DNA from 4 places in the Pseudoalteromonas sp. SG43-1 genome. Region 1 is predicted to be linked to each of the others. Evidence: predicted binding sites of a transcription regulator. Region 1 holds the regulator's gene; each other region holds the start of a gene.
What was found. The regulator sigma-54, encoded in region 1, starts transcription at its own class of promoters, with help from an activator protein. The targets are predictions, from matches to a motif close to GTTGGCACGNNNNTNGNNT.
Positions count from the first base shown of each region.

Region 2: a site for sigma-54 is predicted at 2,464-2,482, ahead of flgJ (flagellar assembly peptidoglycan hydrolase FlgJ). Genes of this name have one in related genera too.
Region 3: a site for sigma-54 is predicted at 2,196-2,214, ahead of H5159_RS09485 (DUF2726 domain-containing protein). Genes of this name have one in related genera too.
Region 4: a site for sigma-54 is predicted at 2,720-2,738, ahead of fliS (flagellar export chaperone FliS). Genes of this name have one in related genera too.

Region 1 covers NZ_JACJFD010000001.1:305,688-313,354, reverse strand. Annotated here, with positions in the region: gene H5159_RS01445 (ATP-binding cassette domain-containing protein) at 1-561, opposite strand, end outside; gene H5159_RS01440 (calcium/sodium antiporter) at 817-1,785, shown strand; gene H5159_RS01435 (KpsF/GutQ family sugar-phosphate isomerase) at 1,789-2,760, shown strand; gene kdsC (3-deoxy-manno-octulosonate-8-phosphatase KdsC) at 2,761-3,312, shown strand; gene lptC (LPS export ABC transporter periplasmic protein LptC) at 3,309-3,863, shown strand; gene lptA (lipopolysaccharide transport periplasmic protein LptA) at 3,853-4,398, shown strand; gene lptB (LPS export ABC transporter ATP-binding protein) at 4,395-5,120, shown strand; gene H5159_RS01410 (RNA polymerase factor sigma-54) at 5,190-6,689, shown strand; gene hpf (ribosome hibernation promoting factor) at 6,716-7,003, shown strand; gene ptsN (PTS IIA-like nitrogen regulatory protein PtsN) at 7,008-7,460, shown strand; gene rapZ (RNase adapter RapZ) at 7,479-7,667, shown strand, end outside.
Region 2 covers NZ_JACJFD010000007.1:13,957-21,623, forward strand. Annotated here, with positions in the region: gene flgG (flagellar basal-body rod protein FlgG) at 1-546, shown strand, start outside; gene flgH (flagellar basal body L-ring protein FlgH) at 563-1,246, shown strand; gene H5159_RS07215 (flagellar basal body P-ring protein FlgI) at 1,258-2,352, shown strand; gene flgJ (flagellar assembly peptidoglycan hydrolase FlgJ) at 2,519-3,535, shown strand; gene flgK (flagellar hook-associated protein FlgK) at 3,537-5,540, shown strand; gene flgL (flagellar hook-associated protein FlgL) at 5,543-6,796, shown strand; gene H5159_RS07235 (flagellin) at 7,073-7,667, shown strand, end outside.
Region 3 covers NZ_JACJFD010000010.1:80,055-87,721, reverse strand. Annotated here, with positions in the region: gene arcB (aerobic respiration two-component sensor histidine kinase ArcB) at 1-986, opposite strand, end outside; gene folE2 (GTP cyclohydrolase FolE2) at 1,218-2,138, shown strand; gene H5159_RS09485 (DUF2726 domain-containing protein) at 2,254-2,850, shown strand; gene mtnN (5'-methylthioadenosine/S-adenosylhomocysteine nucleosidase) at 2,973-3,680, shown strand; gene H5159_RS09475 (regulatory signaling modulator protein AmpE) at 3,681-4,625, shown strand; gene tyrS (tyrosine--tRNA ligase) at 4,690-5,889, opposite strand; gene H5159_RS09465 (peptidoglycan DD-metalloendopeptidase family protein) at 6,213-7,526, shown strand; gene H5159_RS09460 (hypothetical protein) at 7,601-7,667, opposite strand, start outside.
Region 4 covers NZ_JACJFD010000007.1:23,659-31,325, reverse strand. Annotated here, with positions in the region: gene H5159_RS07275 (DNA-3-methyladenine glycosylase I) at 59-652, shown strand; gene H5159_RS07270 (sigma-54-dependent Fis family transcriptional regulator) at 955-2,391, opposite strand; gene fliS (flagellar export chaperone FliS) at 2,824-3,225, shown strand; gene H5159_RS07260 (hypothetical protein) at 3,234-3,548, shown strand; gene fliD (flagellar filament capping protein FliD) at 3,645-5,045, opposite strand; gene H5159_RS07250 (flagellar protein FlaG) at 5,107-5,532, opposite strand; gene H5159_RS21185 (flagellin) at 5,688-7,172, opposite strand; gene H5159_RS07240 (tetratricopeptide repeat protein) at 7,306-7,667, opposite strand, start outside.

The DNA of each region.
Region 1 (7,667 bases):
TAGCTTAACCAATACGCCCATCGAAATAGGATCTTGCCCTGCAAATGGTTCATCGTACATGATTAGCTCTGGATCAAGTGCTATAGCGCGTGCAAGTGCAGCACGCCTTGCCATACCGCCGGATAACTCAGATGGCATTAAATCTTTAGCGCCACGTAGTCCAACCGCTTGCAGTTTCATTAACACAACTAATCGAATCAGGTCTTCACTTAGCTTTGTGTGCTCTCTTATAGGGAACGCGATATTGTCAAATACCGACATATCAGTAAACAACGCACCACTTTGAAAAAGCATACTCATTTTAGTACGTGCTTCGTATAACTCTTTACGAGACATTTTAGGAATGCTGCCACCTTCAAATAAAATATCACCTGAATCTGGTTTAAGCTGACCACCAATTAAACGCAACATAGTGGTTTTGCCAATTCCGCTTGGCCCCATAATCGCAGTAATTTTACCTTTAGGAACGCTAAAACTCATATTTTTATATATGGTTCTATTGCCTCTCGAAAAGCTAACATCCTTGACTTCTACTATTGATTGCGACAAGTCGCTCTCCATAAAAATGTTCACTAGTGCCCCTATTTTAAAGCTTTTTTGTCAAAGATGGAAAAAACAATTCGTAAGATTTTGTAATACACCCATGAAAAGGATTATAAGACTCGCTCAAAACAGCTTAACCCCGGCTTAAATTTTTAAATTAGCTGTTTAAAAGCAACATTGTTACCTAGTTGACCTTACTCTTTTATTTATACTTTCATCTTGGCTTTTGTTACTATTCGCGCCATCCGTATTTTGTATAACTGGCTTAACACAATGGTTACCTCGTTTGTTATTTTAATTCTTGGTTTTGCAGCTCTTGTTTGGAGTGCCGATAGGTTTGTTTATGGGGCTGCGGCTCTTGCTAAAAACTTTGGTGTACCTACACTTATTGTTGGTTTGACCGTTGTAGCCATGGGCTCTTCAGCCCCTGAAATGATGGTTTCAGCCTCTGCCGCTCTGGCTAACAAAACCGACACAGCCGTTGGCAATGCTGTTGGCTCTAATATTACAAACATTTTACTTGTGTTAGGTATCACTGCTCTATTTCGCCCTCTTTCAGTTTCATCTAGTACGTTAAAACGTGAAATGCCATTAGTGATGCTCGTATCTTTAGCTACTTGGTATGTGTTCTCAGATAACTACTTTTCATTTAGTGAAGGTGTTGCGCTTTTAGTTGGCTTTATCGTATTCATCGGTGGGTTAATCATTGTATCTATGCGTGCAAAAAACCAAGATGACCCATTTGTCTCAGAAGCCTGCGACGATGTACCAAACGATGTACCTACTAAAAAAGCGGTATTTTGGTTAATTGTTGGCATGATACTCCTGCCGGTTAGTTCTCATTTTTTAATCGGCTCAGCTGTTGATATTGCTAAATACTTCGGCTTAAGCGACTTAGTCATTGGTTTAACAATTATTGCCATTGGTACTAGCTTGCCTGAACTTGCCGCCTCGGTTGCAGGTGTACTTAAAAATGAAGATGATTTAGCACTAGGTAATATTGTTGGCTCAAACATATTTAATATTTTAGCTGTATTACCTCTAGCAGGTATTATTAATCCTTCAGCAATTGATCCATCGTTAGTAAGCCGAGATATATTAATTATGATTGGTGCAACACTTGCTCTTATTATTATGTCATTGAACTTTAGAGGCACCCAGCGTATCAATAGGGTAGAAGGCGGCTTATTGCTAATAGCGTTTTTGGGTTACCAAGGGTATATTTTTAGTCAAGTAGGGTAAATGATGGCAACGCTAAACTTTATTGAACAAGGCCTTCGCGTTTTAGATGTTGAGCGCCAAGCACTTAGTGATATTGCACAATATGTAGATGAAAATTTTCATAACGCGTGCAAATTAATGTACGACTGTGAAGGCCGTATTATTGTCATTGGCATGGGAAAATCAGGCCATATTGGCAATAAAATAGCGGCAACCCTTGCAAGTACTGGCAGCCCAGCGTTTTTTGTTCACCCTGGTGAAGCAAGTCATGGTGATTTAGGTATGATCACTAAAAATGACGTGGTTATGCTTATTTCTAATTCAGGGGAAACCAGCGAAGTTTTAAATATCATTCCGGTTTTAAAACGACTTGGTGCCAAAATGATAGCGATGACTGGCAATACACAATCAACCATGGCAACCCTTGCTAATGTACATGTGTGCATTAAAGTAGAAAAAGAAGCTTGTTCATTGGGTCTAGCCCCTACATCAAGTACCACTGCAACGCTTGCGATGGGCGATGCCATGGCAGTTGCATTATTAGAAGCTCGCGGCTTTACAGCTGATGACTTCGCGCTATCTCACCCAGGTGGTAGTTTAGGCAAGCGCTTATTACTTACTTTAAAAGATGTTATGCACAGCGGCGCAAATACACCTATTATTGATGTTTCACAAACAGTTAAAGATGCTCTAATAGAAATGTCAGCTAAAGGATTAGGTATGACAGCCATTGTTGATGAAAATCAGCAACTCGTAGGGTTATTTACCGATGGTGACTTACGTCGCATTTTAGAACAAAGAATTGATATTCATACAACACAAATAGATGTTGTTATGACTAAGTCATGCACTACAGCTACACAAGATATTTTAGCCGCTGAAGCGCTCAATATTATGGAACGTAAACGTATAAATGGCCTAATCGTCGTCAATGAGAAAAACCAACCTATTGGCGCATTAAATATGCAAGACCTATTAAAAGCAGGAGTGTTATAAATGCAATTTGAAGAACTCTATCAACCGCTGAGCGATGATGCAAAAGCACGCGCTAAAAAAGTAAAACTACTTATATGCGATATTGATGGTGTATTTTCTGATGGCCGTATTTACCTTGGCAATCAAGGTGAAGAGCTAAAAGCATTTAATACAAAAGATGGTTTTGGCATTAAAGCACTTATAAACAGTGGCTTTGAAGTAGCTGTTATTACTGGTCGTCATTCACAGATAGTACAACAACGTATGAGCAGCTTAACCGTACAGCATATTTATCAAGGCCAAGAAAATAAGCTCATTGCCTATCAAGAATTAAAAGATAAACTCAACCTTAGCGATGAACAAATTGCTTATATTGGTGATGACGGTCCTGACATGCCTGTTATGGAGTTAGTAGGCTTTGCCGTTGCAGTAAATGATGCCCACCCTCTTATTAAGCGTTTGTCACATTATGTAACGCAAATGCCTGGTGGTTTTGGCGCTGTGAGAGAACTCACCGATTTGCTCATGCTTGAAAATGGTAAAGCATTGACTACACAAGGCACTAGTTCATGAATGCAGCGCGCATAATATTAAGCGTTTTATTCATTAGCTGTATGGTTTGGCTTTGGTACCCTTATTTTACACAAACAAATATTGTGCCTCAGGCTGAGCCTGAAGTTGTTGCTAAGCCTGATTACATAGCTATTGAGCTCAAACAGACAGCCTATGATGAGCAAGGTAAAATTAGCCACAAAGTCACTGCGGCTAAAATGGAGCTATACCAGCAATTAGGTTTCACGTTTTTTGAAAAACCCATTTTTACTTTATATAACGAGCAACAAACGTGGCAAATAAATGCAGACGAAGCAACATTATATGAAGATAAACAATTAATTTTAGAAGGTAATGTGGTTGCCAAAAATTTAACCGATAACGCCATGATAGACAAAATCAATGCTGATAATATTCAGGTTGATATAAAGTTATTAACAATGCGTTCGGAGCAACCCGTCATTATCACTGGACCCAATTTAAAAATCACCGGTAAAGGCCTAGAAGCCGACTTGAAAACCGAAGTGATAAAACTAATTAACCATACGCGAACCATATATTATGACCAATAAAATATTAAAATCACTTATAATTCCTACACTTATACTAGCGTTTAATAGTAGTGCTGCAGAGCAAAACACGCAACCTGCTGCCAATCAAATTTCAATAAGTGCCGACAAGCAAGAAGGTCAATTGAAAGCTAATGTGGGTATTTTTGAGAAAAACGTTGAGATTATTCACGGTAATCGCCGCATTACAGCCGATCGCCTAGAAGTACACAAACGTGATGAACTTGGTGATAATAAACAATTATTAATTGCCACAGGTAGCCCTGCGCACTTTGAAGAAAAGCAATCAGACGGCACGACTATGAGCGCCAGTGCTGACGAAGTACGTTATGATGTATCTAAGCGTTTTTTAACGCTTGTTGGTAATGCACAAGTTTCGCAAGCCGGACAAAAAATAAATGCTAAAAGCATTACCTACGACATAGAGCAGCAGCTCATCAGTGCCGAAAAAGATGAAAACTCAACTGACCGCGTTCACACAATTTTAGTACCGATCGAAGCTAAAAAAAGTAAAAAAGGCGATAAAGGTCAACCATGAGCACATTAAAAGCAGAACTATTGGCAAAAAGCTATAAAGGTCGTGAAGTTGTAAAAAACGTCGGCCTTGAAGTACAAGCTGGCAGTATAGTTGGCTTACTTGGCCCTAACGGTGCTGGTAAAACAACGACTTTTTATATGATTGTAGGGCTTGTTCCTAGCGACAAAGGTAAAATATCTATTGATGATAACGATATTACTCTTTTACCTATGCATAGTCGTGCTAGATTAGGCATAGGCTACTTACCACAAGAGTCATCGATTTTTAGAAAGCTGACTGTTTATCAAAACTTAATGGCCATTTTAGAAACACGCAAAGAACTAAATAAACAAGCCAGAGAAGACACGCTCAATAACTTATTAGATGAATTTAGCATACAACACATTCGTGATAGCCAAGGTATGGCATTATCGGGTGGAGAACGTCGTCGTGTAGAAATAGCACGAGCGCTGGCAGCAGATCCTAAATTTATATTACTGGATGAACCGTTTGCCGGTGTTGACCCTATTTCGGTATTAGATATAAAGAAAATAATAGAACATCTTAAAAATCGTGGGATTGGTGTATTAATTACCGACCATAACGTAAGAGAGACCCTTGATGTTTGTGAAAAAGCCTACATTGTTTCTCATGGGGAGCTGATTGCATCAGGTACTCCAGAACACGTATTAAATGATAAAACAGTACGCGATGTTTACTTAGGCGAGCAATTTAGGCTGTAACATTTACGCCATGTCTTTAAGCATCTGCTAGTATTAATTATAACAACATAAAAGGATTGTTAGAGATACATGAGGCAATCACTACAGCTGCGCATGGGCCAGCAACTTACAATGACTCCACAGTTGCAACAAGCTATTCGTTTGTTGCAACTCAGTACATTGGATCTCCAGCAAGAAATACAAGAAGCTCTCGACAGTAATCCACTATTAGAGGTTGAAGAGGCAGACTATTCCGAAGACGCTGCTGGTAAAAACGAGCAAAAAGCTGATACCGATGACATAACTGTTAGCGCATCTGCTGATGATGCTCCGAGCGAATATGAACAAGATACTGGTGAAGCACTTGCAAAAGACACGCTAAGTGACGACATGGCTATGGATGTTAGTTGGGATGAGTACATGAGTGCCGCTCCTGCAGCCTCATCAGGTCCAATGCCCGAAGACGAATCAATATACCAAGGCGCCTCTACTGAAACGCTCCATGAGTATTTAATGTGGCAATTACAACTAACGCCATTTAGCCCTACAGACGAAGCTATTGCTATTGCTATTGTAGAAGCTGTCGATGATTCAGGTATTTTAACACTAAGCTGCGAAGAGATTTTAGAAAGCTTTAATCAAGAAAACGAAGATGATAACGAAGTCGAACTTGATGAAATTGAAGCGGTATTAAAACGCATCCAACTGTTTGATCCTGTTGGTATTGCTGCACGTAGTTTACAAGAGTGTTTGTGTATTCAGCTTAATCAATTTGATAAAGAAACACCTTATATTAATGAAACGAAAATGATTTTAACCGAGCATATTGATCTATTAGCAGCTCGCGACTATCGTACATTAATGAAAAAAACTAAGCTCAAAGAAGAAGAGCTTAAAGAAGTAATGACACTAATACATACTCTCAACCCAAAACCTGCAGATACTATTGTAAGGGAAGAATCTGAGTATGTTATTCCTGATGTGTCAGTTAAAAAAATTAAAGGCCGCTGGGTTGTCGAATTAAACCCAGATAGCATGCCTAAAATTCGTGTTAATAGCCAATACGCAGCAATGTCTCGCACTGTAAAATCAAGTGGCGACAGCCAGTTTATTCGCTCACATTTACAAGAAGCTAAATGGTTTATTAAAAGCTTAGAAAGTAGAAACGACACGCTATTAAAAGTTACTAATTGTATTGTTAAGCAACAACAAGGCTTTTTTGAACATGGCCCTGAAGCCATGAAACCAATGGTTTTAAATGATGTGGCTGAAATGGTAGAAATGCACGAATCGACAATTTCGCGTGTTACTACTCAAAAGTACATGCATACACCCCGTGGTATATTTGAGCTTAAATATTTTTTCTCAAGCCATGTAAGTACTGAAAACGGTGGTGAATGTTCATCTACAGCAATACGTGCGCTTATCCGAAAATTAATCGCAGCAGAAAACTCAGCAAAACCATTGAGTGATAGCAAAATAGCGGATATATTGGCTGAGCAAGGAATTAAAGTAGCGAGACGTACAATCGCAAAATACCGCGAATCTCTTGCTATTCCACCGTCAAATCAGCGTAAAAGTCTGATTTAAGACGCTAAACTAAGAGGGTAATGCTTATGCAACTAAACTTAACTGGTCGTCACGTAGAATTAACCGATTCACTAAGAGACTATATTAATACTAAATTTGCGAAGCTTGAAAGACACTCTGATCATATTAATAATGTTCATGTCATTCTCGATGTAGAAAAATTAAATCAAAAAGCAGAAGCCACAATACACGTAAGCGGTGCTGAGCTATTTGCCTCTACAGAACATCAAGATATGTATGCCGCTATTGACTCGTTGATCGACAAGCTCGATCGCCAAGTAATCAAACACAAAGAGAAGCTTGCTCGACACTAATATGATGAAATTAAGTTCACTTATATGCCAGGACTGCAGCAAAGCTGCGGTCCTTTTTAATAGCAAAAAAAGAATTTTAGAGTTCATTAGCGAACTTGCTCACGACAAACTTCCGTATTTACCGCAACAAGATATTCTTAATGCTTTAATGAGCAGAGAGAAATTAGGTAGTACAGGTATAGGGCGTGGCATTGCTATTCCTCATGGAAGAATGAGCGGTGCAGAAGAGCCTTTGGCTTTAGTGCTCGTTAGCGAAACTCCAATAAACTTTGATGCAATCGATAATCGCCCTGTTGATATTTTTGTCGCACTCATCGTACCAGATGGCGATAACCAGCAGCACTTAAAGACTCTAGCAACCATTGCTGATAAACTAAACAACAAAGATTTTTGTAAACAGTTACGCAGTGCAAAATCTGATACTGAGCTTTACCAAGTTATTGTCGATCAATCATAGTTTTATAAAGGGTGTTAAATGGAGTTAATTATCATAAGCGGCCGTTCTGGTTCTGGAAAGTCGGTTGCTTTGCGCGTTGTAGAAGATTTAGGTTATTATTGCGTAGATAATATTCCAGTAAACCTACTACCTTCATTAGTTCGCAGTGTATCTGATAGCTACGATAAAATTGCTGTTAGCATAGATGTGCGCAACATCCCTAAAGAA
Region 2 (7,667 bases), on a different contig from region 1:
ACGCAAGGCAACATGTTGACCACCGAAAACTCACTAGATTGGATGATTTCTGGCGAAGGTTTTTTTGAAGTACTGCAACCAGATGGCAATATTGCTTACTCGCGCAATGGTCAGTTTACTACCGATGGCGATGGACGAATTGTAACATCGGGCGCAGGTTACGTTATTCAGCCAGAAATGAATGTACCAGATGACGCGCAATCAATTACGGTTTCGCAAGACGGCGAAGTATCTGTACGTGTTGCAGGCCAAGCCGATAACGTTGTAATTGGTCAGCTGACTATTAGTGACTTTATTAATCCATCGGGTCTTGAGCCAATTGGTCAAAACCTTTATACCGAAACGGCTGTAAGTGGTGCGCCTGTACAAGGTAATCCTGGTGTTGAAGGGTTAGGTAGTATTATTCAAGGCTCACTCGAAACATCTAACGTAAATGTGACTGAAGAGCTGGTAAATCTAATAGAAACTCAGCGTATTTACGAAATGAACTCAAAAGTAATTTCGGCCGTTGACGAAATGATGAGTTATATCAATCAACAGCTTTAATAGAATAGGGGGAATTATGCGTAATATTATTTTATTTGCAGCGGGCACATTATTTTTAAGTGGCTGTATGTCTACGCAAAATAGTGAGGTAGTGCAGGACGACCCTTACTACGCACCTATGTACCCCGAGCCCATTTTAGAGCCGCTGGTAGCCACAGGTTCATTGTTTAATACTCATACATCAAACGACTTATATTCCGATAAAAAAGCGCTACGTACTGGCGATATAATTACGGTTAAATTGCAAGAGTCTACTCAAGCAACAAAGGCCGCTAAAACAGAAACAGACAAAGAAACTGACGCAAGCTTAGACCCAGTGATTGGCTTAGGTGGTCTACCTGTAAATATAGGTGGCGATAGTATCCAGTTTGGTATTGGCAGCGATTCGTCGTTTACGGGTGATTCAAAATCAAACCAGTCAAACAGCTTAGTGGGCGATATTTCGGTTAATGTAATGCGCGTTTTACCTAACGGTAATTTAGTTATACGCGGCGAAAAATGGCTAACGCTTAATACCGGTGAAGAGTTTATTCGTTTAGAAGGGCTAGTACGCCCGCAAGACGTAAGCGCCGATAATACGGTTGAATCAAATCGTATTGCTAATGCACGTATTCAATACTCAGGTAAAGGGCAAACGCAAGAGGCGCAAAGTCCTGGTTGGCTTACACGTTTCTTTAGCAGTTCGCTGTTTCCATTTTAGAGGGTAACAACATGAATAGCCTTAAAGCTTTATGTTTAGTTGTGTTATTAGGTTGGCAGTTTACTGCCAGTGCTGAGCGCATAAAAGATGTGTCTATGGTTGAAGGCGTACGCTCTAACCAATTAGTCGGTTATGGCTTAGTGGTTGGTTTACCGGGCACTGGCGAGCAAAACTCATACACACAACAAAGTTTTAGAGGCATGTTGAACAGCTTTGGTATTACGCTACCCTCAACTCAAAGCCCTAAAATTAAAAATGTTGCCGCTGTGGCGGTGCATGCAGAACTACCTGCATTTAGAAAGCCTGGGCAAGCAATCGATATTACGGTTTCTTCTATTGGTAGTGCAGGCAGCTTACGTGGCGGTACTTTACTACAAACTTTTTTAAAGGGTGTAGACGGTAACGTGTACGCAATTGCACAAGGTAGTTTAATTGTCGGTGGCTTAGGCGCACAAGGCCTTGATGGTAGTAGAGTTGTAATTAACACCCCTACAGTTGGTCGTATACCAAATGGCGCTACAGTTGAGCGCGCCGTGGAAAGCCCATTTATGCAAGGCGATTACATTACTTTTAATTTAAACCGCCCAGACTTTACAACGGCAAAACGCCTAGAAAAAACAATTAATGACTTAGTTGGCCCAAATAGCGCACAGGCAATTGATTCTGTTTCTATTCGTGTTATAGCTCCACGCGATGCATCCCAGCGTGTATCGTACTTATCAACACTCGAAAACTTAGAATTTAAGCCAGCTGATATGGCCGCTAAAATTATAGTTAACTCGCGCACAGGTACAATTGTAATTGGTAAAAACGTTAAGCTTCAGCCTGCCGCTATAACTCACGGTGGCTTAACAGTAACAATTGCAGAACAACAAAATGTGTCACAACCAAACCCGCTAGCAAACGGTGATACTGTTGTCACGCAGCAGAGCATTATTGATGTAAATCAAGATGACTCGCGCGCCTTTGTATTTAATCCAGGTGTAAGCCTTGACGATTTAGTTCGCGCAATTAACGAAGTAGGCGCAGCGCCTGGCGACTTAATGGCTATTTTAGAAGCACTAAAAGAAGCCGGCGCAATTAACGGACAGCTCGTTGTTATATAAATAACTCAAGCCAATAAATAACGTATTACTTAAGCCCTATATTTTTGAAATTAGGGCTTTTTATTTACAGCAACTTAAGTTTATTATTTTTATCTTCCTTGTTTTATCTGTAGTGGCTCAATTTTTGCATTTTTAACTGTATTATTCATTTTGTGTCAAAAAGCCGATGGAAACTAATCACCTCGATAAACAAAACTTTTTTGATTTAGGCAACTTAGATTCACTTCGTAAAGAAGCCTTAACGAGTGGCGATGCATCAACTGATGCCTCTAAAGCTGCGCTCAAAAAAGCGGCCGCACAATTTGAAGCTATTTTTACGCAAATGTTGCTCAAAGGAATGCGTAAAGCTAACGAAGCATTTGAAGACAAAGACAGCCCATTTAATTCAAGTGGCGTAAAGTTTTTTGAAGAAATGCACGATCAGCAACTTTCAACAGAGCTTTCATCAAATGGCTCGTTAGGCCTTGCCGATCTAATAGTTCAGCAGTTATCGCCTGAGTCTAAAAACTTTATGCCAGGCTCGGTGCTTAGAACAACCAACGATATTTTTAGCGATACGCAAGTCGGTTCCGCTCTTCCTCATGAGCAAAAAAATAAGCAACCCGATCTTATCGTTAAGAGTACTAAAGCCGATATTGCTGAGCCTAAAGTCGATACTGCAGAGACTAAAACCTATAGCCCAACATTTAAAAATGCAGAAGAGTTTGTAAGTTCAGTGTGGGAACACGCTAAAACGGCAGCGCAAAAAATTGGTTTAAATCCTGCGGTAATGGTTGCACAAGCGGCACTTGAAACCGGTTGGGGTAAACACATTATTAATAAAAGTGACGGTGGCAGCTCAAATAACTTGTTTAATATTAAGTCAGATAAAAGCTGGGAAGGTGATAAAGCAAGCAAAATAACGCTTGAGTTTGAGCAAGGTACACCCGTTAAAAAACAAGCCAGCTTTAGAGCCTACGATTCAATTAAAGACAGCGTGAACGACTTCGTTGATTTTTTAACGCAAAACCCACGCTACAAAGAAGCATTACAAAATACAGCTAAACCAAACGACTTTTTAGATTCATTACAAAAAGCAGGTTATGCAACCGATCCAAATTATGCCAGCAAAATAAAAAAAGTGCTCAATAGCAGTCAGCTAAAAGACATTGCGGCAAACGTGATCCGCCAAGGAGTAGAGTAACATGTCGTTTAATTTATTGAACATTGCCAGTTCTGGGGTTAGAGCAAGCTCGGAGCTACTGCAAACGACAAGTAAAAATATCGCCAATGTAAATACCGAAGGCTATGTGCGTGAGCGTACAGAGTTTACCACTATGGTTGATAACCAAGTGGGGCGAGGCGAAACATACCGATTATTAAACGAGTTTGCTCAGTCACAGCTAAATCGTGACACCTCTAATAAATCGTTTTTCGATCAGTTTATTACTGAGGCTAATCGGGTTGATACTATTTTCTCTGAAGAGTCGAACAACCTTTCGACTGGTATTAACTCTTTATTTAATAACGTGCAAGAGGCGTTAAATCAGCCTTCGTCTACTGTTGCTCGCTCATTAGTAATGACAGATGCGCAAAGTTTAATTGATCAAATGGATAGGCTTTCGGGCATCGTGCTTGATCAAAAAAGTATAGTAAACGAGCAGCTCGAAATATTTTCAGATGAAGCAAACTCACTCATTCAAAGTATTAGTACGCTAAATCAAAATATTGCAGCAGTTAATGGCACTAATAACGCCGCAGATGCCAGCTCTACCTATAACGAACGCGATAAAGCAATACGCGACTTGTCAGAGCTAATAGACATAGAAACGCTTGATGGTCCAAATGGCGAAAAACTCGTTTTTATGGGCACAGGCGAAGCGGTTGTTATGCAAAATGGCGCATTTAACTTATTTTCGATGACAGGGGATCCTGATCCTAACTTTAAAGAATTCACGCTTGACGTTAATGGTGGCAAAGCTGTGCCGCTTGAAGTTGATGTAAGCAAGCTTAAAGGCAAAATTGGCGGTTTACTTGCTTTTAGAGATGACATATTAGTCCCTGCGCAAAACCAAATTGGTCAAATGGGCTTAGCTATTGCTGATGCATTTAACGAACAAAACAAATTGGGTATGGATGCAACAGGTCAGCTAGGGGGTAATATTTTTAATATACCTACCGTTGGCGCATATGCGTATCAAGCTAACACGGGCACTGCTGGTATGACTGCAACGGTAGAGCCAGGTAAGGGCAGTGAACTTCCTGCCAGTGACTTTATTATTACCTATACAGGCAATGCCAACGAAGTAAGTATTCAGCCTATAGATAACAAAGGCGATCCGCTGGGGCAGCCTTCACTTGCTGATATATCGTCAGGTGTTATTGATTCATCGACTATAACCTCAGGCGAATCATTTGGTCTTCAAGTAAATGTATCTGGGGCTGGTGTTGAGGGGGATCAATTTCAAATAAAGCTTAATTCAGATGCTGCTTCAAGTATTACACTTGCAACAGGGCGCGCAGAAGATTTAGCACTAGCATCGCCAATCCGTACTGCTAACGATTTAAATAATATAGGTACCGCTACTATTTCAGCGGGAGAAGTAACAAGTGTTACCTCCGGTGGATTTACTTCAACACCAAGCTTAACAAACGGTGAAATAACGCTTGTTAAAACAGGTAATGCTAACGAATATCAAATTACAGATAATAGCGGAACGAGCACTTTTACTATTACGCCTCCTGCAAAAGGAATGTTATCGCAAGCGGGTGCTCCATTTGATTCCTACGGATTCGATTTTGATATAGAAGGTACTCCAGCAACAGGCGATACCTTTACACTTGAGTTTAACGAAGGCGGCTTTGACGATAACCGTAATGGTTTAAAATTAGCTGATTTACAAAATGGTGAGTTAGTCCGTTTAAATGTAGAAACAACAGCAACGGCCGACAACCATAAAACGTTCAACCAAGCTTATTCAGGATTAGTGAGTGATATAGGTGTTATAACTGGCCAAGCAATCACAAGTGGGGCTGCATTTGATGCTCTAGCACAGCAATCTGAGGCATGGTACGAGTCGTTATCGGGTGTAAACCTAGATGAAGAGGCCGCAAATTTACTGCGTTTTCAACAATCATATTCAGCATCAGCACAAGTTTTAGCAGCAGCTCAAGAAATTTTTGACACCTTATTAAATGCGGCGAGGTAATTATGCGTTTATCAAATAATTTAATGTACCAAAACAACATAAATAAAATACTCGACAACCAACAAGGTGTTGCAAATGCTCAAGAGCGAGTAACAACAGGTGAAAAGTATTTAACCACTTCAGAAGCGCCAGCTGCTATTTCGCAAGCTATGCTGTATTCAAATAAAATACAAACGAATGAGCAATACACTAAAAATATCGATCAGCTAAATGGCCGCCTAGAAACAGAAGAAAGCGTATTACAAAGTATAAATAGTAATATTCAACAAGCGCAAGAGCTCACTATTCAGGCTGGTAATGGTGTTTATACTAAGGACGATTTAAAGACGTTTGCATCAGAACTTAGTGGCATTCAACAAACGTTAGCTAACTTAATGAACACCCGATCAGAAGACGGTAAATTTATATTTTCAGGATACCAAGACAGCACGCAGCCTTATCAGTTTGATTCTGCAGCGGGTATGTACACCTATAATGGCGACCAAGGCCAGCACCAAATAACTATAGCTGAAGGGGTATCAATTAAAGCGAGTGATAACGGCTTTGATACGTTTGAAAAAACTAACGCGCGATTAAATGTAGAATCTAACACGGCAAGTGTTTCAGGCTCTATTACAGCGGCAAGTGTATATGTTGACGGCCAAGCTGAGTTTGATAAGTTTCATCAAGCAAATTACAACGCAGACCCAACAGCTCTAGCAACTGCAAATACATATAGTGTATTAGTAAGCCCAGGTGCTACAGCAACAGATCCACAAACCTACGAAATATACCGAGACGGCGCAGCATTAACCCCCGCAGTAACAGGTGAAGTTACTGATGAGCCTATCGATTTTGCAGGTATGAAAATTGAATTTGAAGGCACTGCACCAGGCCAACTCGATTTTAGCCTTGAAAAACCAGGCAAAGAAAACGTACTCAATACACTACAAGCACTTATTACCGGCCTTAACGATGGCACACTTGAAGGTGATGACTTTCAGCAAGTACTTGCTGATGGCTTAGTGCAATTACAAAACGCCAGTGAGCAAGTCGTGTTTACCCAAGCAAGTTTAGGTGGGCGTATGAATGCACTTGAAAGAGTAAGTGATTCAAACTTAGCACTCGATATTCAAAATAAAAGTAATCGCTCTAACTTAGTTGAAGTTGATATGGCAGAAGCTATTAGCGAACTAACCAAACAAGAAACGGCACTGCAAGCATCGCAAGCTACTTTTGGCCGTTTAACTAACCTTTCATTATTCGATTACTTATAAGCAGAAATACCTTGCCGCTTTACCTACTTTAAAGCGGCAATACTTTGCGGCAAAAATTGGCTACAAAACCGCGGCAAAAAAATGTCACTCCCTTCTAAAACACTTCACTATTTATTTACAATTTAATAAGCGTCATATTTATCAATAAAAACAGCATCTTAAAAATAAATTAAAGTTGGCACAGTAAATGCTTTTCTTATTGTAAGAAATTATCGAACAGTGGTTCCTGTTAAATCGTGTTGAACCACACTCTGTTTAAACCTAGGAGATGGTAAAATGGCATTAACAGTAAATACTAATGTGTCGTCACTAAACGCACAACGTAACTTAACTAAATCTGGCGAAGGCTTAGCAACTTCGATGGAGCGTTTGTCATCAGGTATGCGTATTAATAGCGCAAAAGATGATGCCGCCGGCCTACAAATTTCAAACCGGTTGACTACTCAGATTAACGGTCTAGCGGTTGCGCAGCGTAATGCTAACGATGGTATTTCAATGGCACAAACTGCTGAAGGTGCTATGAATGAATCTACTAATATTCTCCAACGTATGCGAGAGTTAGCTCTTCAATCAGCGAATGGTTCAAACTCCGCTTCTGATCGAGAGGCATTACAAAAAGAGGTTTCGGCATTACAGACCGAATTAACTCGAATATCAGATACTACCTCTTTTGGTGGGCAACAGCTGCTTAATGGTGACTTTGGCACTAAGCAGTTTCAAGTAGGGGCTAATGCAAATGAAACTATTTCTTTGTCATTAAATAGTGTTGCGGCAAGTGATATTGGTATTCAGTCATTTGATTTAGCTGGGACTGCTGCTGGCTTAGGTGAAGCTGGAGTTGCGGCAGCTGATGCAAGCTCAGTAACGGCTA
Region 3 (7,667 bases), on a different contig from region 1:
AAAATATTGCCGAGCGTTTCAGCACTCGAAAATATAGTATTACCCCAACTACGCTGCTGTTTGTTTAAGTCAGTATCAAGCAGCATTCGTGTTAAACCAACAATACCATTGAGCGGTGTACGTAGTTCATGGCTTAATGTGGCAATAAACTTACCTTTGTCTTTATAGGCCGTTTCGAGCGCTTGAGCGGCCTCCTTACGACTTGTGATATCACGACCAAAGCCCAGTAGACCAATGTAATCACCTTCATCATTTATAAAAGGTAATTTACGCAGCTCAAACCAACGCGTTTCGCCATTTACCTCATAACCCACATCAATGGTTAGTGCTTTATGGCTTTGCTCTACTTCTTTATCGGTTTTCAAAACTTCAGATAAAAAGTGGCTAGGAAATATCTGCTCAACCGTTTTGCCAATTAGTTCGCTACTTGATTTGCCCATTACTTCTTCAAACATTTTATTACAACCAGCAAACACGCCATTGTTATCGCGGTAATAAAATAAATCAGGAGATGAATCAACTATTGAGCGCTGCAGCATGCTTTGTTGAGCAAGTTCTTGTTGTGTTTTTTTACGCTCAGCAATTTCTCGTCGTAGTTCTTCGATAGCGCGGTGCTTGGCATGAAATGCCATTTTACGCTCATCAATTTCGATGTTTAGACGGTTAATGTTATCTTTTAGGGTTTGATTTAAAAGCTTTTCTTGCTTGGTGGCGCTATCTAAATAAGCATATGAGGCATCTAGTTGTCGAATTGAATTAAGCAACACACTTATAATTAAAGGAGAAACTACAGCCGTAAAAAATACCACGGCTAAAATATCAACCAGGTGTAATTCGCCTATCGCCACATAATAAAACATGCTCGATAAAATAAGAGATACAGTTAAAAATAAAGTGTAACAAATAGCAGCGGTTTTAAATTCACCAAATCGCGTTATTGAGCTGGAAAGTACCCGAGCCCAAGGGCTCAAAGAATAATCGGTCATACGTAATTTTATCTCTTAGCTGTGTACTTAATATAAAGAAGGCAATGCGTATGTATAAACATACCATTTTCCCAGATTTTAGCATTTTTCTCCTACCACTACTCACGTTGTGCGATAAAAACAGAATTTTTCATGTTTGATTTAGCTCATCTATTAAACTCATCATTTCAGCAATAAATTATTTAGTGTAAAATGCCCCGCTTTATTATCCCCAAAATACGAGTAGCGCACATGCAAACCAATATGCCAGATATAGCAGACACTGCACCCGCTTTACAAACAGGTAAATTAGACTGGGTTGGCATGGGCGAAATAGAACTGCCATTTATTTTTGAATCCCGAGACTTATCTCCAGTTACAGTAAACGCCAAAGCGCGTGCATTTGTAAATTTACATAAAGAAGATGCCAAAGGCATTCATATGTCACGTCTATTTTTGGCACTTGATCTGCTTTCAACCGAGCAGCAAGTCAATCCGCAAACGATAGCGCAAGCACTCGATACCTTTATAACTAGCCACGAAGGGCTGAGCGATAAAGCACAAATTGAATTTAAATTTGAATTACCGCTACGCCGTAAGTCACTATTAAGTGGTAAAGCGGGCTGGAAAAGCTACCCAGTTGTACTTACCAGTACAATTGAAAATAACGTTATTAGCTACGAGCTAACCGTAGATGTTACTTATTCTTCAACGTGCCCATGCTCTGCTGCACTTGCGCGCCAGCTTATACAAAACGCGTTTAACGAAAAGTTTAACCAAAAAACGTTAAGCCAAAAAGATGTGCACGAATGGCTAGGCACTACACAAGGCATTGTAGCTACTCCCCACTCGCAGCGCTCTATTGCCAACGTAAAAGTAAAGCTTGATAGCAACATTCAAGAATTTGACGTAGTTACGCTAATTAACACTCTTGAAGCTGAGCTTAAAACACCAGTACAAGCGGCAGTAAAACGTGAAGATGAGCAAGAATTTGCCCGTTTGAATGGTCAAAACCTTATGTTTTGTGAAGATGCAGCGCGTAAAATTAAAGCATTGCTAGAGGCAAACAATTACAGTGATTATTGGCTGCAAATAAACCACTATGAATCACTGCATGCACACGATGCTATAGCTATTGCAGTAAAAGGTATTAAAGGAGGCTACAAAGCTTAACCGCTGTGTAGCTATTGCTTGTAAACCAGTCGGTAATTATTTTATAACCCATACTTTTTAGGCACGTAAATTGCTTTGTTTGAGCAGTGTCAATTTGTTGTTATGGAGTTACCGTATGGAATTCGCTTTATTATTAATCCTAGTATTAGTTGTCGGGGCCTCTGTTGTTGCGTCAAAATTTAATGACGATGGCGGAAACCCGTATCCTTTTACTCGCAAGCAAACTGTTTTTACGCAGGTTGAAGGCGCTTTTTTAAATCTTCTAGAGCGTGCTGTAGGCGATCAATATAAAATTGTTAGTCGCGTTAAGTTAATCGACGTTATTGACTGTAAGCAAGGCCTTTCAATAAAGTCTAAACGTGCTGCTTTAGCTAAAGCTAAAAATAAGCAACTCGACTTTGTTTTAATCGATAAAGAAAAACTAACAATCATTGCTGCTGTTGACCTAGTTAACAATGCCAACAAAGATGGCCACAAAGCTCAACGCGACTGGTTTGTAAACGGTGCACTAGAGTCTGCAGGCATTCCACATATTCGTATGAAAGTTAAATCGGGCTACCGCCCTTCTGAAGTACGCGATGCAATTATGTTTAAACTTGGTAAGCCTACAGCAACACAAACTCAGCGCCCTGTTCGTAATCGCTCACATAAGCCAGCGGTACTTTCACCTTCTCAAGCTAAAGCGCAAACCACCGCGTTAGCTGAAATTTAAAAAACGAATTAAATACTCTCCTAAAAAGTATTTAAAGCGAGCTCATAAACAAGCTCGCTTTTTTGTTTTTTATTGCTAACTTCACGTATAATCAAGTGATTCAAACTCAGGAATTAAACTTTATGAATGTTGGTATTATTGGCGCAATGGAGCCAGAAGTTAAAATTTTACGTGAAGCTATGCAAAACCCACAAATTTTAACTAAAGCAGGTTTCACTTTTTATACTGGCGAGTTGGCTGGTAACACGGTGACACTTGTTCAATCTGGTATTGGTAAAGTCGCATCAACTATTGCAACTACCTTACTGATCGATAACTTCAAACCTGATTGCATAATTAACACAGGCTCAGCCGGTGGATTCGATCCTTCTCTTAGTGTTGGCGATGTAGTAATTTCGTCAGAAGTACGTCACCACGATGTAGACGTAACTGCTTTTGGCTACGAAATTGGCCAAGTACCACAAATGCCGGCAGGCTTTGCAGCACACCCTAAATTAGTTGAAGCAGCACAGCAAACTATCGAACAAATCAGTGATGTTAAAACACTCGTTGGCTTAATTTGTACTGGTGACACATTTATGTGTGACCCTATACGCATTGATAAAGCACGTAGTGATTTTCCTACAATGCTTGCTGTTGAAATGGAAGGCGCTTCAATTGCACAAACGTGTTTTACGCTAAACACACCATTTGTTGTAATTCGCTCAATGTCTGATATTGCTGGTAAAGAGTCACCACAATCATTTGAAGAATACCTAGAAACAGCATCAATCAACTCATCTAAAATGGTTGTTGCACTTTTAGAAAAGCTTACAGCAGTATCTCTGTAAATGCTTAGCAATATTGTTCAAAATCACTTGGACTTTATTGCCTTTATACTAGCGCTCCTTGCTGAGCGCTTTATTCCCCTTATTAGCTGGTATCATCCTAATACGGCGTTAAATGCTGTTTTTAGTGCTATTGGCAAACGTATATACAAAAGCAAAGAACCTAAAAGCTATCAATATTTGGCAGCTATACTCGCAAGCTCACTTATTTTAAGTGTCATTCTCATTATTGTAGTGTTGCTACTCGAGTTTGCTTTTTATCCTGAATTACTCGCTGGCCTTATTTTATACTTATGCTTAGAAAGTAAGATCATTGATAAAAAAGCACTTCGCATTGCAAAGCTAACTAAACAAAATCAAAAATCCACAGCGCGCGAATTACTAAAGCCACTGCTTGCCCGTGAAGTTAATAGACTTTCATCTGCTGGTATTATCAAAGCATTAATTGAGAGCTTAATACTGCGCACCGCTCGATACTATTTCGTAGTCATATTTATATTTTTAGCATTTGGCCCTATAGCTGCCCTTGCCTATCGGTTACTTACCTTAATACAACAAGCATGGCGTAGTGATATCCCCCCAAATAGTTACTTTTTAAAACCGCTTAAAACACTCTTGTTTATTATTGAATATATTCCGATGCGCTTACTCGCTTTAACTATTGCAGCAAGTCGAGCAAGCAAACAAAGCATGCATTATATAAAGCATTATGGCAGGCATTTTTATCAAACAAATACAGGCTGGCTCTTAAGCACATGTTCTGCATCACTTGGCGTGCAGCTGGGCGGGCCTGCAGTTTATTTAGGTACTCGCTTTAATAAAATGCGTATTGGCACTGATAGACTACCTACACCCGAGGATGTACCTGTAATAATTAATAGGTTAAATCAGGCCCGTGTATTTTGGTTGTTAGTAATAGCCAGCATTGAAATATTAAAATTGATTTAAAGGGCTCAAAATACGAGCACAAAAAAAACCAGCCGAGGCTGGTTTTTTAGTTTTTAAACTGTGCTTAAGCTACAGTAATATTTGCAAACTTACGTTTACCTACTTGGTAAATAGCCGTTGTGCCTTTTGCTATTTCAAGTTTGGTATCAGTGATTTTATCTTCACCGTTAAGTTTAACTGCACCTTGCTTAATCATACGCATTGCTTCTGATGTACTTACTACTAAATTTGCTTCTTTAAGCAAGTTAGCAATTAAAATAGTATCTTCTGCAATAGTGATTGTTAGCTCTGGGATTTCATCTGGTAACGCTTTTTTCTGAAAACGCTGAATAAAATCATCATGTGCACCTTGTGCATCAGCTTCACTATGAAAACGAGCAATTAGCTCTTTAGCTAGTTCAATTTTAATATCGCGCGGATTCGTACCTTGCTCAACACGTTCTTTTTGAGCTGCAATTTCTTCAATAGAAAGCGCACTTAATAAGTCGTAGTAACGCCACATTAGCACATCACTAATTGACATTATTTTACCAAACATATCGTTAGGTGCATCAGTAATACCAATGTAGTTACCAAGCGACTTAGACATTTTTTGAACGCCGTCAGTACCTTCAAGTAATGGCATCATTAATACTGTTTGCGGCTTTTGACCTTCTACTTTTTGTAGCTCACGGCCCATTAACAAGTTAAAGCGCTGATCAGTACCACCTAGTTCAACATCTGACTCTAGTGCAACCGAATCCCAACCTTGTACCAGTGGATATAAAAACTCATGAATTGCAATTGGTTGGCCGCTTCCATAACGCTTTTTAAAGTCATCACGTTCAAGCATACGTGCTACGGTTTGGTTTGCAGCAAGTTTAATCATGCCTGCAGCGCCTAACTTTTCCATCCAAGTAGAGTTAAATGCAACAGTGGTTTTAGCAGGATCTAGAATTTTGAATACTTGTTCTTTATATGTTTCGGCATTGGCTAGTACGTCTTCACGAGTAAGTGGTTTACGCGTTACGTTTTTCCCCGTTGGGTCACCAATCATGCCAGTAAAGTCACCAATTAAGAAAATAACCTCATGACCTAAATCCTGAAAGGTTTTCATTTTATTAATTAGTACAGTGTGTCCTAAGTGTAAATCAGGCGCTGTAGGATCAAAGCCTGCTTTTATTTTTAGCTTCTTGCCCGACTTTAGTTTTTCAACTAGTTCGTCTTCAATTAATATTTCTTCTGCACCGCGTTTTATCTCTGCTAGAGCGGTTTGTAAATCCACTGTGTATTACTCCAAAATTCTGCCGACGAAGGGGCGACTAGTTACTTGCGTAGTCACGGTTTAATAAAGGTTTAAACCGAATAAATAGATGTAGCTAACATAACAAATTTCTACCTAATTAAAACAACTTTTTAAGTGATTCATGCAACTAAACTAAATCAATTGAGTCTTAGCTAGGTAGAGCGTTAAAAAAGGCTTTCTAAGCCCGATTTTAGCGTAGTTTAAGGTCAGTTTAAATCTACAAAACACTAGTATTCGTACATTATTAAGTATATCCTGCAATATTATGTATTTATTATCTTGACAGCAGAAAAAGGCACGTTATGGTTCACGTGGTTCACACGCTCCCCAAAAAACACAAATTGCTTATTCTAGGTTTGGTTTCTGCTATTGTTGGCTTAGCCTTTCTTCCTTCTGAAAAAGCCACTGCATCCAAAGACAATAGTGCAAATGCACTAGAAATTGGTAAGCGCTATGAGTTACAAGTTAAAGTTGATAACAACGAAAAATTAACTGAGTTAAATTCAGAGCAAGCAGCAGAAAAGTTACCAGAATACGACTTTGTCGATCATAAAGTTAAAAATGGCGACAATTTAGCAATTATCTTTAAGCGTGCTGGTTTTTCGGCTCAAACGCTTCATAAACTAATTAACACTAATGCTGAGACTCGCAAGCTGACTAAAATTCACCCAGGTGAAATACTTAGTTTTGCGACAGCTGAAGATGGCTCCTTAGCTCAACTGCGCTATGTGATTTCAAAAACCGATACTTTATTTGTTACCTTAAACGAAGAAGGTAATTACGATACAGCTATTGATAGCAAAGAAATTGAAACGCTAACCAAAACCGCTGGCGGCGAAATATCTAACAATTTTTGGACTTCAGCAATTGCAGCAGGTTTAAGCGAACGCCAAATAATGAACTTTGCTGACATATTTGGTTGGGATGTTGATTTTGCAAACGACATTCGTAAAGGCGATGTATTTGGCTTAATTTACGAGTCTCACTATGTTGATGGCGAGTTTATTGGTACTGGTAAAATTATTGCAGCTGAATTTGTAAACCAAGGTCAGCGCTTTGCAGCTATTCGCCATACCGACGGCAATTTTTATACGCCTGAAGGGCGTAGCATGAAAAAAGCATTTTTACGTGCACCTGTAAGCTTTAAATATATTAGTTCGAGCTTTAATCCTAAGCGACTTCATCCTGTTACTGGGCAAGTTAGAGCGCACCGTGGTATCGACTTTGCAGCACGCACTGGCACACCAGTAGTCGCATCAGGTAACGGTAAGGTAGTTAAAGCGGGTTACAGCAAGTACAACGGTAACTACGTATTTATCAGCCATGGCACACAATATGTAACTAAGTACTTACACCTAAATAAGAAACTAGTTAAAACAGGCCAAAAAGTTAAACAGGGCCAACAAATTGGTACTGTAGGTTCTACTGGTCGTGTTACTGGGGCGCATTTACACTATGAGTTTTTAGTAAATGGCGTTCATCGTAATCCTAAAACCGTTAAGCTTCCTAAGTCAGAGCCATTACCTCGCTCAGAACTTGCTAAGTTTAAACCGATTGCAGATAACTTTATTGCCCAACTTGAGCGCAATCGCGAGCTACAGTTAGCACTAAAATAAAGCTTATTAATAAACATTAAAAAAGCCTTTGCAGGTTAAATCTGCAAAGGCTTTTTTGTATACGCTATAAACCATCAATTCATTAATACATAAATGAGCTGAATAACTAAAGATACCATCACTAGCGGCCAAATATATTTA
Region 4 (7,667 bases), on a different contig from region 1:
TTAAGTTACATCAATAATTTGAGCGACATAAAAATGACGCACACAAAAAGGAATAATAATGAGTGAGCAAAAAAAGTGCCGTTGCCCGTGGCTCGACACCACTAAACCCGACTACGTTATTTACCATGATGAAGAATGGGGCGTCCCTCTTTATGATGATACAAAGCTGTTTGAATTTATCACTCTTGAATCAGCGCAAGCCGGCTTAAGCTGGTACACAATTTTAAAAAAGCGTAGCGGTTACAAAAAAGCATTTGCTAATTTTGATGTAGATAAAGTGGCACAATTCACACAAGATGACGTTGAGAGACTAATGCTTGATGAAGGGATTGTGCGCAACCGATTAAAAATTGCGGCAACTGTTAACAACGCAAAGTGCTTTATAGAAATACAAAAAGAATTTGGAAGTTTTAGTAACTACCAATGGCAGTTTGTCGATAATAAACCGATTATAAGTAATTTAAATAACGCTGAGGACTACCCAGCAATTACAGAGGCATCAACTGCATTTGCTAAAGATTTAAAAAAACGGGGTTTTAAGTTTTTAGGCCCAACAACGGTATATGCGCATATGCAGGCCTGCGGTATGGTTAACGATCACAGTAATGATTGTTTTAGGAAAGAAGAAATTATTAAGACTTTTAGTGAGTAAGTGATTTATAACCATAAAAGTGATTAGTTCACAAAGAGGTTAAGAGACGCTGCGCTTTAGAGAAGTAAAGCGTAAATTGACTATGGTTTCTCATTTACCTTCGTTTTTCTCTTTGTGAAATAACGTTTTATTTAAATGATTAAAAGCTACGCTTTTCACGCGAGCAAACTCAGCGTCTACCGCCAAGGTTTAAGTTTGGGTTATCTTGTAGACGCCATGCTTGCGTGACGGGCAAAGCCCGTAAAGTGATTGATCACAAATGAATAATAAATAACGAAAAGTATTTCACCATTTTCGTACTTCTAATCTCGTGAAAGATTATACTTTTTCATTTTCTCAACGAGTGTTGTTCTGCGAACCCCTAATATCTCTGCAGCGCGAGCTACAACGTAATCATAGCGCTCTAACGCTTGGGTAATTAAGCTAATTTCAAGCTCTGCTAAATAATCTTTAAGTTCAATACCATCATCAGGTAATAGCCCACTACCCGTTTGGCTAAACTCAGCGTCTGGCTCACTTTCGTAATCACTAAAGCCTGTACTAAATATGTCGTTAAAGGCGTCTTTTTCCATTAACTCTTCAGGGTATTCTGGCTCGTAGGCTTCAACTTCAATGTAACGATATTTGTTAGGTAAATCAGGAATATCGACCACTTTGTCAGGGAACATAATAACCATACGCTCCACCAAATTAGCAAGCTCACGAATATTACCAGGCCAAGCATGTTCTTTTAAGCTCTCAACTGCGCGCTCTGTAAACTTAGCGGTAGAACCAGTCTGGTCGTTAACACGGCGCATTAACTCTTTTAAAAGCAGCGGAATATCATCAGCTCGTTCACTCAGCGATGGGTTTTCGATAGGGAATACATTTAAACGGTAATATAAATCTTCCCTAAAACTACCCTCTTCAATCATTGTTTCAAGATTACGATGCGTGGCCGCAATAACGCGTACATCAGCTTGGATTGCCTTTGTACCACCAACACGTTCGTAGCTGCGTTCTTGCAATACTCGCAGCAACTTAACTTGCATTTGCAGTGGCATATCGCCTATTTCATCTAAAAATAGCGTCCCGCCTTGAGCTAGTTCAAAGCGCCCTTTACGAGCCGATATAGCACCAGTAAACGCGCCTTTTTCGTGGCCAAATAGTTCACTTTCGAGCAGCTCTGCCGGAATAGCACCACAGTTTACAGGTACAAACGGTCCATTAATGCGCTTTGAAAGCAAGTGTACATTACGGGCAACCACTTCTTTACCTGTGCCTGATTCGCCCAAAATTAAAACATTAGCATCAGTTTTTGCCACTTGTTCAATTAAAAAGCGAACATCTTTGACTGCCTCTGTTTCACCAACAAGTCCATCAAAAGTTTTATGTGGTTTAGAATGCTTATGCTCATTAGGCAGCATACGCTGATACTGCTGGCAGTCGTGAAGTAACTGAGTTGTTACTTCGTGATTAAACGGCTCGCAAATAAGCCCCACTACATTAGCTATACTTAATAGTGGTTTTAGCGTTTCGCCAATTAACAAAAAGGGTAATGTTGGATAGCGTTTAATTAAGCTTTCGTGGTCAAGTGATTGCAACGCTCCTAAAATAATCATGCATTCTTGCTGCTGATATTTTTTGCATTCTTGTTCAAAGCAGTCTTCGCTTAATAGTTGAGCAGCCTCACCAATAAAGCCAAGTGAAGCATTTAATCCTATTGCGCGGTTGTTATTATTATCTAAAATCAAGATCATATTTAGCGAGCCGTACTTTCACTAATTTGTATAATTAGTTAAATTGTAAGCCAGTTCAGCATGGATGCAAGTGATAGCGGCAGTTTTTTGACATAAACGCCAAAAAACAGGCGGGCTAGTTAAGTCAATCATACTTAATAGTTAATCATTAAGTATGGGTTATAGTTTTAACTTAGCCATTACTTAACTATTACCTAACTATTACCTAACTATAACTTAGCCCTAAAAATTAATTTACTCTGCAATAAAAATGCTATTGTTAGTAAATAAACTCAATTATAAATTTAAGTTGAAGTTACAAATGCCGATACATAAATAAGTGAAAATGCTTGGCATTAATATTGCTTTGTTCTTATAAAAGTATAAAAGCTTAATTAATTTTTTGTATTAGCTTTCACATAATTTTATCGTTTTAAATTTTAGGATTTTCCCATGGCTCATGTCTCAGTAAAAAAATACAGTCAAGTTCGTGCCAGTAGTATTGCCGAAATGGCTCCTTACGAACAAATAAACCTTATATTCAGTAATATTATCGGTCGCTTAGCAGCAACAAAAGGGTTTATTGAGCGCAAAGAAATACAAAAAAAAGGTGAAAACATTTCAGCCTGTGTTTTATTATTTGGTGCACTGCAAGACGCACTTAATTTAGAAGTAGAACAAGACCCTAGTATTTCTAACAATTTATTGGCACTTTACGATTACTGCCAGCGCCGTTTAACGCAAGCGAACATAAACAACGATATTGAAGCAATTGTGGAAGTATCAAGTATTGTTAAAGAAATTAAAGAAGGCTGGGATAATATTCCGCTAGATCAACGAAGCCCTGCGGTTTAATTTCAATTATGGACTCGCCAACATTTTCAGAGCCATTAACTAACTACTCTGAGCTCATACAAAACTTGCTTAGTAAAATTGAAGTGTTAGTAAATGATGATAATGCAGACGAAGCTCAGCCTCTTTTAGACACTTTAAATGTTGAACTAAAGCAATGGTGCGAGAGCAGCGACGGCCCAAGCGCAGAGCAATTAGAATTAGTTCAGCTTCGTATAAATACTATTTTAGTAAAAGCGAATAGTGCAAAAAACGAGTCATCTAAAGCTATTATTAAACATAAAAAATCAGGTAAGGCGATTAAAGCTTATAAAGCAAGTCGCTAAAATCTACTTAAATAGAAAACACAAAAAAACCGTTTTAAATAACGGTTTTTTTGTGCTTTCTTAATTTAGTTATTAATTTAATATCATACTTATCTACTAAGAGTTATCTCGTACTACGCCTGGCATATTCTCTAATTGAGCTTGAACATAACTGCTGGTGTTATTAAGGCTCGCCACTAATAAATCCATCGCATTATATTGAGCATATAAGCGAGACGATAGCGACTCCATTTTACTGGCAAGGTCCAAGCGCTGATCATCTAAATCGTCTAGCTGATTTGTTTTACTATCAATTCGGTTTTGGATAATGCCGTCAGAATCTGTATAAAAGCTCATTAGCTCATCAAAAGACTGTGCGAAGCCATCATCGTCATTACCTACAAAAAACTGCTGCACTAAATTTACATCTGCGTCTATTTGCTCATCGAGTGTTTCTGTATTTAGCGTTAAAACACCATAACGGTCTGTTTCTACACCTAGCCGCGAAAGTGATAACGAGTTACCGTCACCTAAATCAACTGATTCAGTTATTTCACTACGAAGCTTTGACATAACGCCTCGAAGTAGTGAATCTCCAGCCATGACTCCTGCACCCGCTTCACTTGAGGCACCTAGGTTATTGCTCAGCTCTAACAGCTCATTATAACTTTCAATAAAGCTATTTAAGCCTGCTCTAATATTATTATTATTTTCGGTAATTGATATGTCGCTTATGTCGTCATCGATATCGTGCGGTTTTTTAGCTGTTATTGTTATACCGTCAATCACTCCGGCAAATTCATTAGATGAACTACTTACAGTTAGCGAGCCATCAATGGTAATTGATGCATCAATTGCTGCAATTACTTCACTCGCATTTTGCACACCAGCAGTGTCAAATGCCAAACGGGAAAGACCATTTACATCAGTGTTATTACCATCGGTATCAGCAATCTCTATTTTAATTTCATTTTCTGCACCGCTATTTTTAGCGGACATAACCAAATGCTGGCCACTATCATCAGTAATGATAGTCGCATTAATACTGTCGTTATCGTTGCTATCGTTTATCGCATCACGAATTTCACTAAGTGTCGCAGTATCTGAGACTTCAATTTCAAAGCTATTATCACCAGAGGTTAGGGTCATTGTTCCCTCACCTACCGCCGTATCAGCATCGAATGCTTGCGACAATATTTTATGCTCCGTGGCTAAGTTGTTAACTTTTACATCATAACCACCTGGTTGAGCATCTTCGTCTGCACTTATAGATATAAAGTCATCAGTACCTGATGTACTACGTTGTTGGTATTTGTCGCTATCACCCAATGCTTCCATTGAGGTTTGCACTTTTTCAAGCGCTGACTTAAGTGCACCAACAGCAGAAATATCTGTCGTTAATTTACCTTCTGTAGTATTTAAGCGAGACTCAGCCGGTGCTTGTTCAGCATTAACAAGTGCATCAACAATATCTGATACCGCTAGCCCTGAACCTAAACCAGTAAACGAAATAGCCATACTTCACCTCTTTGAATACTTAAAAATATATTAACTTAATATTGGTAATTACAACTACCAACTAAACTGTTTGGTCAATTAAAATTCCTGCAGATTCAGACAGTTTAGACACTAAACTTAATACTTCCTCAGAAGGGTATTGCTTAATAACTTCGCCACTGTTTTTATCGAGCACTTTAATCACATCGCGGCCTGAATCTTCATCAACTTTAAATTGTAAGCTGCGGTTCATTTCACCCATAAAATCCTGCAATTGTTGCGCCATTTGTTCTAGCTGTTCGCGTTCTAACGGCTGAGCTTTTTCATCTTGATTATTATTGTTGTATTGATTTTGCTGTAATTTTTGTTGATTTTGTGCATCCGTCTGCTTTACATCATCAATTGCTCGCTCAGTTAAAGAGTGAGCAGCTTGTCCTATTTGCTTATCATCACCAGCAATGGGAGTCGGTAATGTTGTAATTTCTGCGTTTGAAGTAATTGTATTCATAACAGATTCCTATGTGTACTTAATTAAACCAACAATAGCTTAGTTTATATTCTTAAACCACAAAAGGAGGTAGCTAAAGCCACCTCCTTTTTTAGAATACTAATACTGACTTTATGTATTAGTTAGCTAACCATTAAGCTATTACTTTTGACTTATTAACCTAATAAGCTAAGTGCTGTTTGTGGCAACTGATTCGCTTGCGACAAGATTGATGTACCCGCTTGTTGCAAGATTTGGTTTTTCGTCATCTCTGCAGTTTCAGTTGCAAAGTCAGTATCTTGAATACGACTGCGTGATGCAGATACGTTTTCTGAGATATTAGAGAGGTTACTGATAGTAAAATCCAATCGATTTTGTACCGCACCTAAATCTGCTCGCTGACTATCGATTTGAGCAATCGCACCATCAATAACAGCCAACGCATTTTGAGAGCCTGAAGCTGTAGATAAATCAACATCACCAATAGTATCCAATGCAGAAACATTCGCTGCAGTATCTGCACCTAAAGTTACATCACCTGATGTTACAGAAAACGCTTGAGTAGATGATAATCGAATACTCCCAGCAACTGATGTAGAGTCCGCAGTACCGCCAGCAGTTAAGGTTATTGCTGTTGCACCAACTGTTCCATCATATTCTACACCTTTAGCTACTATTGTGCCTGCTCCTGTAGAATCAACGAAATCCTCAATATTAATATCATCACCAGACTCATCAGTTAATATTAGGTTACCAGTTTCTGCAACCTGAGCCGAAACCCCTGTTTCGCCAGCTCTTTCGTTAACAGCATCGGCAATTGCAGCCATATCTGTTGTTGATGTTGGATTAGCAGAAATAACGCTTCCGTTTAAGCTGAAAGATAACGCTCCTGAGTTACTTAACGCAGAAAGTTCAACTTGCGTACGAGCATCAGCTGTTATACCGGTATCTGCTTGATTAGCATTTATAGAATCGGCAATGGTAGAAGCGCTAGCTCCCGCAGCATTTGTAATAGGAGTATTAGCACCATCTTTACCTACTAACGTAAGACCACCATTAGTAACACCATTACCGTTTGTTGCTGCAGTTGCACCAGCAGTACCTGCTTCACCTAAGCCGGCAGCGGTACCAGCCAAATCGAATGACTGTACACCAATGTTACTCGCACTAATATTCTTTAAAGATACAGAAATTGTTTCGTTAGCATTAGCACCAACTTGGAATTGTTTTGTACCAAAGCTACCATCTAGCAATTGCTGCCCACCAAACGAAGTCGTATCTGAAATGCGTGTTAGTTCTGTTTGTAACGCTGAAACTTCTTTTTGTAATGCTTCACGGTCAGTAGCTGAGTTTGAACCATTAGATGATTGTAATGCAAGTTCACGCATACGTTGTAGTATGTTGGTAGACTCATTCATTGCACCTTCAGCCGTTTGCGCCATTGAGATACCGTCGTTAGCGTTACGTTGTGCAACCGCTAAACCATTTACCTGTGAAGTTAAACGGTTTGAAATTTGCAGACCTGCCGCATCATCTTTTGCGCTATTTATACGCATACCCGATGATAAACGCTCCATTGACGTTGCAAGGTCAGAACCTGAAGCTGAAAGGTTACGTTGAGCGTTTAGTGAAGATACGTTTGTATTTACTGAAATCATAATAAAACTCCTGATTACTTTCGTAATGTTGCTGTTTAAGTTTAACCAAGAGCTATCACAATTATATGTTCAAGCTCCTTACTGATTAGGTTAACGGCAGCAAAAAAAATAACTTTAATCTTTTTTGTATTTTTATTTATTTTTGTAATTCGAAAAGTTCAGAAACAGTATTCGGTTTAACATGATGAACATCTATATGATACTTAAGATTACTTACGCCATTGTCGTCAGTTAATTTGTACACATCTAAAAAAGGCATGGAATTAGTTTTACAAAGTTTTTTAAGTTTAGAGTTAAAGTAGGCAATTAAAAGCTTAAATTCATTTTTTTTGTTAACATCAAGACTCAATATAGCTTGGGGGTGCGGGGAAGGAACACCATATATAATAAAAGTATGCCTATTTTTATTTTCTTCTTTTAGCATATTAAAATATTTTTCTAGCATGAAATCAACCACTAACAAAGGATCTTTACCATGCTTTAAACTGTAATTAAATA